2 regions of the Thalassotalea insulae genome follow, and region 1 is predicted to be linked to the other one. Evidence: riboswitches for the same ligand, from Rfam matches in the RefSeq annotation. Region 1 holds a riboswitch; the other holds the start of a gene.

Region 1 (7,568 bases):
TAATTCACGGCGGCCAGCTTAACCAGATAGCAAAACAATACAATATTCCAGTAAGTGACTGGCTCGACTTATCAACCGGTATTGCACCATTAAGTTATCCAATTCCTAAGGAGATCCCGTTAGCCATTTGGCAGCAGTTGCCACAACTTAGTGAAAAATTAATCATCGCCGCCCAAGATTATTATCGCTGTCAACAACTGGTCGTTACCAATGGCAGTCAGGCCGTCATTAGTGCTTTGCCTCAGTTATATCGACTACATCAGCCTAAAGGGGAGCATGTTTATTTGCCTGAGCGCGGTTACAAAGAGCATGCCTACGCCTGGCAACAGGCAGGTTTTCAGCTAATGTATTATCAAGATGAACTACCACCACTTGCTGAGCTCACTCCACATTCGGTACTGGTAGTGATCAATCCGAATAATCCAACCGGAAAGTTTTTTACTCGGCAGGAACTGCTTAGCTATCGAAGACAAATGCAAAAACTCGATGGCTTGTTAATAGTTGATGAAGCATTTATCGATGTTATGCCTGATGAATCGCTGGCTTCACCAATAACCGATGAGCATACACTGGCATTACGCTCGTTTGGCAAATTTTTTGGCCTAGCCGGACTACGGATTGGCTTTTTAATCGCAGATAGCACTTGGTGCGATTCATTTAAACGCTGTCAGTCACCGTGGCAAGTTAACGGCCCGGCGCAATTTATCGCCGAACAGGCATTAACTGATATAAAATGGCAGGCTCAGCAAAAGCAACAATTACAACATTTAAGACAGCAACAGCAAATCGTATTAGAGAAGGTTTTTAATGGACATTTATCCGATGAAATAAAAGGCACGGACTTATTTCTGACCTTACGCTTTAAACAGCCAAGTGATGCGCCTAAATTATACCATTTATTATGTCAGCAGGGCTTATATTGTCGCCTGACTGATGAGCAGGACAGCTTAAGGTTTGGCATCGCCACCTCAGAACAAATCCCCCGTTTAACGCAGAGTTGTCAAAAAGCCAAAAAGTTACTTCTTGACTAATAAAAAATCCCGTATTAGTTATTACCACTAATACGGGATTTTCTCATTATTAATCAGAATTAGTTCTGATAACTGATGCCGAAATACACCACTCTGCCTTGTGTAAAGTAACCATCAGTATTTTGATAAGAATGCTTAAAAGCGTTATTGATTTTAGCCTGTAGCTTCACCTTATTAGATAGAGCATAATTTACACCTAAATTGACCAGTGAATAACCATCAAGCTTTACTGCCCCTCCTCCATAAGGGTAATCATAGCGTTTCCCCTTAAACTGCACTTCAGCATAAACATCCGCATTACCTAAGGTCTTATCAAATTGATAACTCAAATGATGTTTAGCGCGACGTCCCAACTGTTTACCGGTCGAGGCATCTTCTGCTTCAATATAACTGACATTAAGCTTATGCACACCGCCAAACCCCTGATAGTTAATACCTAATTCAGCACCTTGAATTTCAACATCATCAACATTAACAGGAGTTACGTAGCCTTCTTCTGTACTACCACTCCAGTCTATTAACTGCTCGATATCCGTTTGATAAAGGTTAAACACCAATGAAACACTCTCAAAATAACTACTGACACTAAATTCGTAGCTGGTTGAGGTTTCCGACACTAATTCTGGATTACCTATATAGTTCCAACCTAGTGGATAGTATAAATCATTAAATGTCGGCGCTTTAAAACCGGTTCCGGCAGAGACACTGACCTTAGTATGTTCAGTTAACTGATAACCAGCACTGGTATTATAGGTAGTCTCAGAATCAATACCTTCGACATCATCATAGCGGGTCGCTAATTCAAATGAGAATTTATCCTGATGATACATGGCATGAGCAAAGACACCGGAAACATCACGTTCGGTTCTATCATACTGCGCATCTCCTTTTAGGGTTTCCTGATAAAAATCAGCCCCAAGGTTTAAATGCCATTGCTGTGACAATTTACTGCTATTTAATAACGAATATTGCTGACGACGAGAGTCATACTGAAGCCCCTCACTTTTGCGAGTTCCGTTACCGTAACCAATACTGGAAGTACGATTTTGGCTAACACCAAATTCAGTCACATTCGCAATGCCTGACGCCAGCCAGTTTAGTTTCGCACCCAAATGCCAAACATGGTTATTTACGTCACTCTGATTAGCTCCCCCAGAATCATATTCCGTTTCTCCTTGATCGACCTGAGCAAGCCAATTTAGTGATAATGCTGAATTTACTTTTTGCTGCCCATTAACAGCGAAGGAGTCATAGCGATAACCATCTTCATCAGTTTCACTGTCATCTTTGACATCAAAACCGTCACTTTTTTCATGCGATACACTAAAGCTGGTGGCACCATCGCCATGACTTAAACCGACACTGCCATTAAACAGCTTATATCCCTGACTACCTAAGCCGGCACTAAGCTGGTGTTCACCGCCTGCCAGTTTACGGGTAAAAATTTGAATAACACCGCCGATAGCATCTGATCCCCAAAGCGCTGCCCGCGGACCTTTAACAATTTCAATGCGCTCAATCAACTCTGGCGCAATATCCTGAACATTAGTCGAACCTAAGGTTGCCGAACTAATACGCACACCATTTAGCAACACCAAAGTATGGCCGGAGTTAGCGCCGCGCATATAAACCGATGAGTTCTGACCACGACCGCCATTGGTAGACATGTCGATACCGGCAACAGATGTTAATAGATCCAGCACGGATTTTGGCTGAATGCGCTCAATATCTGCACGAGTGATCACCACCTGGCTCGCTAAAGAGTCAGCAATACTCATTGGCGAGCGAGACGCAGTTACGGTAATGGTTTCCAGTTCATCGGTAGTCGCAGTATCAGGGTTAGTAGTAGCGTTGACAGTTGCAGAGATGGTACCGACAATCGCAAGTGCCAGCACAGATTTAATAAAAGTTTTATGTTGTTTAAGATTCATATGACCTCTTTAATGATGCCCTCCGCATCATAGTGATCACCACATTTAAGCAGTGTTAGTTAAGCAAATTTAAGTGCTCGGACTTATGCAGAAAAACTGCAATTACCGTTGCGGGGGCAGTGAAGAATTCTCATCTTCTTCCCTTAAACTCGCTGTAAAATATGCCACTTAAAGAAATTCAAGCAGCACTAGCGCTTAGCCCTATAACACAAACACATTACCGATAACGACCAGCGTTAGTGATAGCAATGTAGAAATTATTATTAGTGAATAACTGAATATTCAAAGGCGTGTTAAAAAACTAATGGCGCGATTATCACCATCTAGCAAAAAATAGCAACTGTTTAATCTCATCTTAAATAAAGACGATGTTTCCAATAGCTGTTGCTCGGTAAACGAGCAAAACGCTACAAGTCCTTCCATGGAAGCTCAACACCAACATCCATACTGGTGATACATGCTCTTATTACCATAGCAACATTTTTATTTATCAATGGCCTAGCTTACTAGAAGTTAAATAAATGATAAGCTGGTATTTATAAGCTCTGAAGAAAAATCGGATCCTAAGGACAGTGACAACACAACAAGCCAATCAGCCATTACATATTAACAAGGTAATTAAAATAATAGCGTTAATCTTGCTACTGAGTCTGCTTCTGTTGTGGCTTGCCAGTCCTGTTATTATCAAAAAATTAATATCGCACTACCTGCCAGCTCCTTGGGCTATTAATGAACTAGTTATTAATTACCCCACACTCTCAGGCATAAATATTACGCAAGTAACGCTAGAAAATAACGCTGGCACCAAAGTTAAGCTCAATGAGCTGGCCATCCCTTATCGCTATCGAGAGCTTAGCTGGCAACTCGACACCCTTAAAGTCACCGTTAAGGACAGTGATAGTCGCAATGCCCTCGACAACCAGCCATTTCAACTGCCGATAACAGCTATTAATCCTCTCCCCATTAATCTCAAAATTAATCATACAGAAGTGCAAATTAATGATTTTCGCTTTAACGGAACATTCACCACCTCTCAAAACCTTATCACGCTTGACGGTCTGCTTTATGTTAAACAATCCCGCTATCCGCTTGAGGCTCGATTAACAAACATAGGCATAAATCAACCGCTCATCTTAATGGTAAAACTCGCTCAGCAAGAGTTGCAATTACACTATGACCAAGCGACTCACAGCGAGACGCCACTCAAGCTATCAATGAGTCTCGATCAGCAGATAATTCCAGCGTTAAAGCAACTTAGCAACATCAAGCTCCCTGAAATCCAAATGGCGAATGGCCAACTAATAGTAAATGCAACAATAGGCTTGCCTGAACAACCTAGAGAAATAAGCAATTGGCTCGATGCTTTGGTCAGCGCCGATGCCAGTGTGAAGTTCAGCGATATATACCTGCCAGAAAACCACATAACAATTAAAAGTAATCAACTACAGCTTAACTGGGCTGAACAGCTATTAACTCTTAACCAACAATTACCAAGCGAGATCAAAAGCACTACCAACGACATCAAATGGCAGGCAACATTGAATAACAACAAGCCACTCACACTAAATTGGCAGCAGCCAAACATCACCTTAGTGCAAAGCCCAAATATCGAGCTTAAAGGCCAAGGCCAGCACCTAAACGTGCAGCCAACTAAAATGACAATAAACACTCTCAACGATCAAGTCGTCACTGATGCAAAAATAACTGCCAAGCTAGCAGCAAATCAGTTAGTAAAAACGACGCTAACAACTGAACTCGGTGAGCTTTTATTGTCCAGTCAGTTAAATGCAATCCTAGCTGACCAGCTAATCACAGCCACTTTTAACGATTCCTTACTAGAATCAAAAAATGTGATTGTGCCGATTCAATCGTTTCAGGAAATACAAATTAAAAAACTGGTAATACAACCGCAAAACTTTATCATCAAAGTTGATACCAACCAGCCAGTTAACTCAAAGCTATTGCACTCGCTACAGCTAAAAGGCGCACTAAACTTTATCACTGATGTTGCTGAAAAACCTTTAGCAAGCCACTGCGACTGGCAATGGCAAATACCGGCATCCGCAATATCCTGTCAAACACAGCCTCATAATTCACCACCTGAAAATACTGTATTCACTAAACTGCAAAGCACTAACAATCAGGAATTAAGGTATCAAATTCAAGCGAGCGGGCTTGAGCTTAGCAAGTGGCCGGTTTCCTGGTTTTGGGCAACTGAGCAAATAACGGCAGGTAAAGCTGATATTAATATTTCCGGTCAGACGGATTTGTCATTGGCAAACGATTTTTCCTGGCAGCAATGGCTAAAAACGTTAAATCCGGATTCCACATTAAGCATCAAACAATTGGATGCGATAAGTTACCAACAGAAAATATCGCAAGCTGAGATAGATTTTCTGCACCTTACAAATGACAGACACAAAGTAAATATAAAGGTTAAACAAGTTAGCAACCCAAGCCTGCCTCCAATTGAAGATATCAGCGCCAATGTCAGCTTGAATGATGATTTGGCATCAGGTAATGCCAAATTGAGCTTTGCCTTATTTGGCGGTGAACACTTAATATCAATAGCTAATCTGGATTTAACTCAGACGAAACAGCAATTAGCATGGCAGACAAAGCAGCTGGACTTAACCAAACTAATTACTTGGCTCAATATCGATGGCTTACAGGCAAGTGGCAAATTATCAGGCGCGATCCCGTTTGAGCTAAGCCGAGATGCGCTGACGATACAAAATGCCAATTTAACGGCAACAAAATCCGGAAAAATCAGATACTTGCAACCAGGAGACAACACACCGTTTACTGAAAAGAACATTGCTTTTCAGGCGTTAGAAAACTTCCAATATCAGGAATTAACACTAACAAATGGCGAGGCTCACTTGCCGCTAAATACCGAAGGTGCATACCGTCTGCCGATGCGGATCGTCGGCCATAATCCAGCGCTTTATCATGGCAAGAGCATCGCTATCAACCCGGTAATTTCAGGCACCTTGCCGCCTAAAGCGCTCTATTACTTACTCAACCAAAAAGCCTTAACCCAAGGTATTTCTACAGCCAAAGATGATTAAGATCCGTTGTTCAGCCAATATTCAGCTGAAGCAATAAATAATTACTGCTACACTCTTAAAGCCATGAGTGGCTTAATCAGGAAAGATTATTGTTATACAGGAAAATTCTATGTTGCGACCTTTGTTATCCGTTACCTATTGCAGTTTATCCCTGCTATTAATCGCATGCAGCCCAACCGTGCAATTGCAGGCGCCAGATAAGCCAATAGAAATTAATATGAATATTACCGTCGATGTCAGAATCGCCATCGAAAAAGAATTAGATCAGGTACTCACCGAAGATTCAGGATTATTTTAGGAGCCTTATGATGCCAAACAACATCACTCAGATATTTCAATTCAAATCACTTTGGCAACTAAATGCCATTATTATGCTAGCTTTAGCGAGCTTGTTATTATCTCAACATGCCATAGCGACAGATATCGGCGCACTAAAAGCACAAAAAATAGCTGGTGAACAAAGTAATGGCTATGTAGGATTAATTAAAACCGATGCAGATACAGCAGCAAAAAACCTAGTCGATGAAATTAATGCCAAGCGCAAAAATATCTACCAAAAACTAGCAACCAAGCAGCAAGTTTCTCTGGCTGAAATAGAGAAGGTAGCCGGTGCGCACAACATTAGCAAAACGCCAAGCGGTCAATTAGTCAAAGATAAATCCGGCAACTGGGTCAGTAAATAGTCCTGTCTCGAATAAATAACGTCTATGAGGAGCAACAGCTGTTGCTCCTCATCATGCGTAATAGCAATAGTTTGCCTAATGACCATTCTCTGCATATTCTTTTAACTAAATAACAACTTCTCTTGCATCAAGATGCGGCAAAATAACCATATGCTATTTCGCATTAATCTGGCACGACGAAAATTCTTAAGACAAGGCTTTTCCTTATTAGCCAGTGCCGGAATTATCGGCTGTGGTGATAGTGCAACCACCTCGGCCACTACACCTGTAGTTATCCCGCCTGATACAGATTCAAACGATACGCCAGGAACATTAACTACCACCTCGACTCCACAACAGGTAGTGATCATCGGCGCTGGTATCTCAGGACTCATTGCAGGTTATGAATTACAGCGGGCGGGTCATTCAGTCACTATTTTAGAAGCCCGTGAGCGTGTTGGCGGACGGGTTCACACGCTAGTTTCTCCGTTTACTAATGGGCAATTTGCCGAAGCAGGTGCATCACGCATTCCTTCAACTCATAATCTCACCCTCGCCTATGCGCAGCATTTTTCCCTTGCCTTAGATCCGTTTTACCCCAGTACCAATAATTACTTTTACCTGCAAGATAATAGCGTTTCGTTAATCGACGCTGAGCAACACATTAATCAGCCGCCGTGGCCTGGTGCAGTTAATCGTAGCAATTTTTACAAAATACGTGGTGGCATGGCGAATCTGCCGTTAGCACTCTCTAACGCGTTAGCTGAGCATATTAACTATTCATCTCCTGTTGAGCTGATACAACAAACAAATGATCAAGTAACAGTCATTACCGGGCAGGATCAACAATTCATCGCAGATCGCGTACTTTGT
Region 2 (7,568 bases), 600 kb from region 1:
TTCAATAAGGAATCCATAATGGAAGCAATTAGTATAAAAAAAGTGACGGCAGTAGTAGCTATTTCTATTATCGGTGCGCTGGCGGTTGATGCTAGTGCAAATGAAGCGAAAGTTGTGCCGGTTAAAGCGGAAACGTTAACTTCTCAAGTAGGCGAGTTTTCGGCGTTAATTAAACAGTTTGATAAAGACAGTAACGGCTTATTAAGTGAAGAAGAATTAAAATCGTCTAAAAAATCGGCGTTAGTTAGTGCGTTCACTAAAATTGATAAAAATGCTGACCTTGGTGTTAGTGAAGAAGAATTTAATCAATATTTAGCATTAGCTAGCAAGTAAATAATCTCTGTATATTTCTCCCTATCTTTGTCGGTTACACTCCCAGCCTGTAACCGACCTTTTTTTAAGGTATTAGCAATGACAACCATGCCCCGTTATATTGAATTAGGTGACTGGATTTTTGAAATCAAATCGGTAAGAGCAATAAGAACAAAACGCTATGGTGATCAATATAGTGCAATAGCTAACTTTAACGTTAATGGAGATAACGTTTATGTCGATGGGTTAATGACTCGAGAACAAGAACAGTTTACTGGACAAGATTTTCAGGTATTTAAAGAGTTTTGTCGTCAGTTAGGTGCTAAGCAAGCACATTTTGACCGTTTTAAACACGGTAAACTAATCTCGCAGAAAGTGATGATTGAACAACCTGAACCTCAAACGATTTTACAGTTGGTAAAGTAATTCTTTGTGATGCTTTGTCGGTCACTCTTTTGCTGTGTGAGCTACTTTTCGGGGGAATTGGGCTAGCATATTGTTAACCGTCAATGCCGGGGCATGTGGATTTTTTGATAGAAGAAATTGGCTAAAATTTATTTTGCTCCATTGTTGTTCAACAAAAAATTGCTTGAACTGAGCAACATTACTACTATCGATGATCTCATACTGATGAACAACGGATGGTAAAAAGCGGTTAATGCCTTGCTGCAAATCAATAATCTTCACTAATGCATTGGCGACCATAAACAGGTGGCCACCCACTGAGGCCGTAATATCTCCTTGTTCAATTTTCTCTAGTGCTTGTGGTAACCAGTCGAAGCCACCAATTATAATAGGTGAGGATGAACTTTTCTGATGTAAACGTAATAGTTCCAATGCCAGTTGATCCCCAACACACCAATAGATGTTTGCTTTTGGGTAGCGCTTTTTAATCATAGGTAAGCGTTCAGTAATTAACAATGGATTCCAATACATTGGAAATATTTGTTCAACGAATATGCCTTGTTCTGGTGGGGAGTTTTTTAGTTGTTCGAGTGCGTACTGACGAGCGGAGCCCACTTCATCAAAATCACCACCGATGCCAACAATATGAATTTCTTGGTTTGATTGTTGTTGTTTGTACGCGCTAATTAATGCGTTAAGTAGTAATTTTCCACCCGTCTTGTTGTCATAATTGATTTGCCCAATCCAATATTGGTATTTCTCCTGAGGGTCTCCGAGTCGTTGTCGAATATCACCGTGAAAAGCTTGTTCTAATGTAATGAAAGGAATTTTGGCGTGTTCTAATAGTTTAAATATTGCTTCAGTATTACCTAAGAAAGGTCTGAAAATAAGATAATCAGGATGGTTCCTACTATTGATTACCTGGTGAATGGTTTCTTTTAAGGCAAAGCGATTCGGATCAGTATTAATAAGCTTGAGTTTTATATTGAGGCTGTCGGCTGCTGCTTGGCTGATTTGCGCTACACGTTGCCAAAATATTGGGCCTTTCTGATCGGGAATGATAAAGGTGACTTGAGGAGACGTAGCATAGCTGTATGAGCAAATACTAAGAAAGCATATCAGCGATAATACAATTGAGTAATTTTTTATCACAATATTATTGGGCAAAACAGTACTGTTAAGTTGTCTTTAGATTAAGTAAACATCAAAATCCATAAATTAACAAATTAGTACTTTATTAGAGAGAGCAACTTATTCGAACTTTTGGGTTCTTAATTGCGGTAGGTTCTATCAGTTATTGTGCTTATATTACTCCAGATAAAGGGGGGAGCAAACAACATGCCTATCATAGGAGAGTTTCCCATTACTTTACTCAGTGAAGTTTGCATTAACATAGAGCCGACAAATGTTGCATAAGTAATGATGTTTATCAAACGGCTTGAATAGTAAAACCTCGCCATTTAGACGAGGTTTTTTATCGCCGAAATACATTTTAGACGTCTATATAGCTAAACTATAGCAGTCTATAAATTACTGTGCTAAAGTAGCGCGAATTTCTGGTGTTTGTTTAGTGTGACTAAACAACTTAAAAGGGAATGTGGTGCGTATCCATTGGCTGATGAGCTTAAGATATTAGTCCACAACTGTTCCCGCAACTGTAAGTAGAGCTGAATTTATTATCCACTGGCCTGATTGTTAGGCTGGGAAGGTCAAATTTGGGATATCTCTATAAGTCAGGAGACCTGCCAGAATGAAAGACAAATAAACCGTGCGGGTAACATGGTGGCTATATTCTTAAGTGATAGTTAACGCTATTACTGTTTAATATTTCCTTTCCTGCCGCACTCATATTGTTGTTGATGTGGTTCTTATGACAGCTGTTCAAATACAAGCACAAAATATTAACTGGCAAATCGATGGTAAAACCATAGTGGAAGATGTCAGTTTTACAGTCGCGAAAAATGAAACTTTTGGTATTGTCGGGCCTAATGGTGCCGGAAAAACTTCGCTGTTAAAGTGTTTGTATCAGGAGTACCCGTTATCTTCCGGTCAGGTGTTACTCGATGGTATGCCATTAGATTTGTTCGATCGTAGAGAAGTGGCGCAAAAAATTGCAGTGGTCAGTCAGTTGCACGAAGCTGTCTTTAACTTGACGGTACTGGATATCGTTAATATGGGGCTGATCCCTTATAAAACTTTATTTGCCAGAAATACGGATCAAGATCGTCAGTTAATTGCACAGGCGCTAACGACCGTCGACTTATTAGATAAACAGCATCAGGTATTTAATACTTTATCTGGTGGGGAACAGCAACGCTGTTTAATCGCCCGTGCTATTGTGCAGCGTCCTCAGGTGTTGATCATGGACGAACCCACGAATCACCTCGATGTTTTTTATCAGCATCAAATTTTATCCATGGTAAAAAAACTAGGGCTAACATTGATCATGACCATTCATGATTTGAATTTGGCGGCGCAATATTGCGATAGGTTACTGCTGCTATCAGGCGGTCAGGTGCTAGCATGTGATACGCCAGATATCGTGCTGCAAGCGTCACGGTTAAAAGAAGTTTTTCATCTTGATTGTTTAGTGGATCGTAATCCGTTGACCGAAAAAGTGCGTGTGACCTATGCAATGATTGACGAGGAAGCGAACCATGAATAGTACTAAGTATTACTCGCGCTTTGCTATTATCGCCGTATTAGTGCTTGGCTCATTCGTTGCTTCTATGGGCTTTGGCACCGCAGAGCTTGATTTTGCTAATGTCTGGCAGTGTTTATCTGACCAGTGCCAACGACCCATTTATCACACTATTTTGCTCGAAATTCGTTTTCCACGAATAATCATGGGCTTTCTTGCTGGATTTGCTTTAGCGGCTGCTGGGGCCTTGATGCAAAATGTTACTCGCAATCCATTAGCCGATCCTTACTTGTTTGGTATTGTTGCTGGTGCAGGGTTAGGGGCGACTATTTCAGGTTTACTACCTCAATATTTACAGGCATTTTCATTGCCATTAGCGGCATTTTTAGGGGCGTTATTTGCGGTAGCAATTGTCGTAGTGATTATAATGAATAATAACTGGCGCCGAGTGGAACATTTGCTATTGGCCGGGGTGGCGGTGTCGTTTTTGCTAAGTTCTATTACTAGCTTTATTCTCTATTTTGGTGAAGCATTTGCTAGCAATCGGGTGATTTTCTGGATGATGGGATCGTTAGCTCGAGCGGATTATCAGGCGCTTGCCTGGATTGTTCCGGTGGTTTTATCTTGTACTTTGATTGCGTTGTTATTTGCTCGTCAGCTTGACGCCTTGCTGTTAAGTGATGAAAGTGCCCGCACGCTTGGAATTAATGTCGCCAAATTAAGGTTAATGGCGCTAGTGATCTGTGCAGCAATGACAGCGGTGATTGTTTCTTATTGTGGCGGTATTGGTTTTGTTGGCTTAATGATCCCTCATATTGTTCGTCCCTTTATCGGTAAAACTACAGCAAAATTATTAATTTGCTCTGGCTTAGTCGGTGGTTGCTTTTTGATCTGGGTTGATGTCATTGCACGTACTGTGGTGGCAGGACAAGAAATACCTATTGGTGTGATCACATCAGTTATTGGTAGTGTTTTCTTTCTAATTATAATGCGTAGGATGTGAGTAAGTGTTTACTATTGATTCGTTAGTGTCACCTAAATCGAGTGCTTTTTTGCACGCGATACAAGATAAAATTATTAATAAAACTAAACCACCAGGCTCACTGGGTTTATTAGAGCAAGTGGCACAACAATTGGCGTTAATTCAAAGTGTCGCTAGTGGAGAGTTTTGCCAGCGTATTGAAATTAACCAGCCAACTGCGATAGTTTTTGCTGGGGATCATGGCATTGCTCAGCAAAATGTCAGCATAGCACCCAGTGATGTTACTCGGCAGATGGTCTTAAACTTTCTCCAAGGGGGCGCGGCGATTAACTGCTTTTGCCGCGATAATAATATCGCGTTGAAAGTGGTAGATGCAGGTATTCAAACTCCTTTAACCGTCAAAGAAAAATCGTTATCGGCAGATTTTATTGAGCAGCGTTTAGGCGCAGGCACTGAGGATATCAGTCAACGGGCGGCGATGACGATGGCGCAAGTGGAGCAAGGGATTGCTTATGGTCAGCAGATAGTATCGTCGATTCGAACAACTGGTTGTAATCTGCTGATTTTTGGTGAAATGGGCATAGCCAATACCAGCGCGGCTTCAGCAATCTATATCGCATTAACCGGGGAAAATGTACAAGATAGTGTTGGCCAGGGCACCGGTATTAGCTCAGAACAGTTAACCCGAAAAAAAGCATTGGTTGCTCAGGCAGTCGAACGGGCACAACAAGCAGTAGAGACGTTTGAGCCTATGGATGTTTTAGCTGAGCTTGGCGGCTTTGAAATTGTGCAGATTGTTGGCGCTATGTTAGCAGCGGCACAGGCTAAGATGGTGATTTTAGTTGATGGCTTTATTGTTACCAGTGCGGCATTAGTCGCTGCAAAACTGTATCCTGAGGTCAGTGATTATTTTATTTTTGCGCACCAGTCGAATGAGCTGGCGCATAAAAAGATGTTGGCTTACTTTAACGTGACGCCTTTATTATCATTAGATTTGCGCTTAGGTGAAGGTACTGGCGCTGCATTGGCACTGCCATTAGTACAAGCGGCCGCTAGTTTTTACAATGAAATGGCAAGTTTTGAAAGTGCCGGAGTGACTGTTTAATGGCGGTGCTGTTAAGTCGTCGACGGCAAGTAGAAATCAGACGGCAATGGCAGTTATTGTGCTTGGCGATAATGTTTTTTACCCGCTTACCAGTCGGTGGTGGGCTGATTTATTCTGAACAGCGAATGAATCAGGCTAATCGTTATTTTTCGCTTGTTGGCTTATTGTTAGGTTTGCTGGTGGCATTTAGCTATCAACTATTGGCTATGTTGTTTCCGATAGCGTTAGCGCTGGTATTAACCTTGATCATTAGTGTTTTACTTACCGGGGCATTTCATGAAGACGGGTTAGCGGATATGGCAGACGGTATTGGTGGCGGTTATAGTCCACAGGCAAGACTTACTATTATGAAAGACAGCCGCATAGGGACCTTTGGCGCTATTAGCTTATTACTGGCATTGGCGCTGAAATTCGTATTGTGGCTTAATCTAGCTCAGCAGACGCTTTTACTTCCTAGTGTCATTGTCGCTTATTCGTTATCACGTGCACTGGCCGCCAGCTTTATTTATAACACCCCTTACGTCAGTGATACTAAGCTAAGTAAAAGCAAGCCGTTGGCTACTAAGCAAAGTCAGCAAGAGTTAGTTATTTTATTTTCTGTCGCGCTAATCTCTGCCGTTATTTTATTTAATAATATCGTCGGGTTTTATTGGTTACTGGTAAAACTGGTACTAATTTTAATGCTCTTTCGAGGGATTTTTCGTCGCTGGTTAATTGCGCGCCTCGGCGGTTTTACCGGTGATTGTTTGGGGGCAGCGCAACAGTTAAGTGAGTTATTGATTTATCTGGTTGTTGTCAGTCATCTATTTACCCAAGGATCGAGCTAATGTTGCATTTAGTCTTGGGCGGCGCTCGCTCAGGTAAGTCGTCGTTTGCCGAAAAATCAGTGCTGGCGCAATTATCCGCTGGACAAGTGCCCATCTATATTGCGACAGCTGAACCATTAGACCGTGGCATGAAACAGCGTATTGCACACCATCAAAAGTTACGCCAGCATCAGGCATGGCAGTTGATTGAATGCCCAAAGGCATTGGAGCAACCATTAGCAGAACTAGTGGTGGGGGATGTGATCTTAATTGACTGTTTAACCTTATGGCTCAGTAATCAACTAAGCACGGCGTTATTGAGGCAAAAGCGAACACAAGCTGAAAATGCTCAGTATTTAGGTGACTATTTACATCAACAGGTGGCAAGTTTAGTACAGCTATTAAGTCAACATCCTGCCAATATTACTTTAGTCTCTAATGAAATAGGGCTTGGGGTTGTGCCTATGGGGCAGGAAACCCGTGTTTTTGTTGATCATCAAGGCTGGATGAATCAAGCCTTGGCACAAGTGGCTGATAAAGTAACACTAGTAACCGCTGGTATTCCTTTAGCTTTAAAAGGTGACGGAGCTGTTACCAATGGCTAAGATTTATTTATTGCGCCATGGCGAAGTGTCGGGGCCAGCAGCTTTATATGGACACACAGATGTCGCGGTAAGCGCTGAGGTTAATGCCGCTATCTGCCGATTATTAGCAGGTCATACATTCAATATTAGCCGGATATTTTGCTCTCCACTGCAGCGTTGTCTGCGTTTAGCTCAATTATTAACTGCGCATTATCATTGTGCATTAAGCGAAGACAGCCGGCTAAAGGAAATGAATTTTGGTTGTTATGATGGCGTTGCTTTTGATGAACTTTATCAAGAACACAAAGCATGGCAGGCATTAGAGTTGTTTTGGCAAAATCCGGTGCAGCATCCTCTACCTCAGGCTGAGTTATTAACCGGCTTTTCTTTTCGGGTCATTCAGGCATGGCAGCAGATAGTACAATCCCTTGCGAGAGAGTGTGTAGATAGCGAGTATCTGGTGGTGTGTCATGGTGGCGTTATTCGTATGATCTTGGCACATTTACTCAATGTTGATTACCGTAATCCTGATTGGTATACCCAGCTATCAATTGCAAATGGTAGTTTAACAACTATTGATTATCAGCAAAGTAAATGTCGGGTGAGTAGTATTGCTAAGTCATTATTAATTAATCACGACAATAACAATGAAGAGTCGAATGATGACTTTATCTTTAGTGCTACAGCCCTGGTCGGTAAAAACTTGGAAATGAAATGAGTAATAACACGTTAA

Evidence for each region. A riboswitch is a leader RNA that binds a small molecule or an ion and turns the genes downstream of it on or off. The one in region 1 is predicted to bind cobalamin.
Region 2: another riboswitch for cobalamin. It lies ahead of QQK06_RS12985 (ABC transporter ATP-binding protein); the one in region 1 lies ahead of QQK06_RS15570 (TonB-dependent receptor domain-containing protein).

The regions. Positions count from the first base shown of each region.
Region 1 covers NZ_BSST01000001.1:3,461,004-3,468,571, reverse strand. Annotated here, with positions in the region: gene cobD (threonine-phosphate decarboxylase CobD) at 1-1,031, shown strand, start outside; gene QQK06_RS15570 (TonB-dependent receptor domain-containing protein) at 1,091-2,962, opposite strand; cobalamin riboswitch at 3,018-3,149, opposite strand; gene QQK06_RS15565 (intermembrane phospholipid transport protein YdbH family protein) at 3,535-6,033, shown strand; gene QQK06_RS15560 (YnbE family lipoprotein) at 6,143-6,331, shown strand; gene QQK06_RS15555 (YdbL family probable chaperone protein) at 6,339-6,716, shown strand; gene QQK06_RS15550 (flavin monoamine oxidase family protein) at 6,849-7,568, shown strand, end outside.
Region 2 covers NZ_BSST01000001.1:2,862,408-2,869,975, forward strand. Annotated here, with positions in the region: gene QQK06_RS12970 (hypothetical protein) at 19-333, shown strand; gene QQK06_RS12975 (hypothetical protein) at 412-738, shown strand; gene QQK06_RS12980 (ABC transporter substrate-binding protein) at 760-1,884, opposite strand; cobalamin riboswitch at 2,258-2,481, shown strand; gene QQK06_RS12985 (ABC transporter ATP-binding protein) at 2,588-3,382, shown strand; gene QQK06_RS12990 (FecCD family ABC transporter permease) at 3,375-4,361, shown strand; gene cobT (nicotinate-nucleotide--dimethylbenzimidazole phosphoribosyltransferase) at 4,366-5,445, shown strand; gene QQK06_RS13000 (adenosylcobinamide-GDP ribazoletransferase) at 5,445-6,272, shown strand; gene cobU (bifunctional adenosylcobinamide kinase/adenosylcobinamide-phosphate guanylyltransferase) at 6,272-6,856, shown strand; gene cobC (alpha-ribazole phosphatase family protein) at 6,849-7,553, shown strand; gene QQK06_RS13015 (cobyric acid synthase) at 7,550-7,568, shown strand, end outside.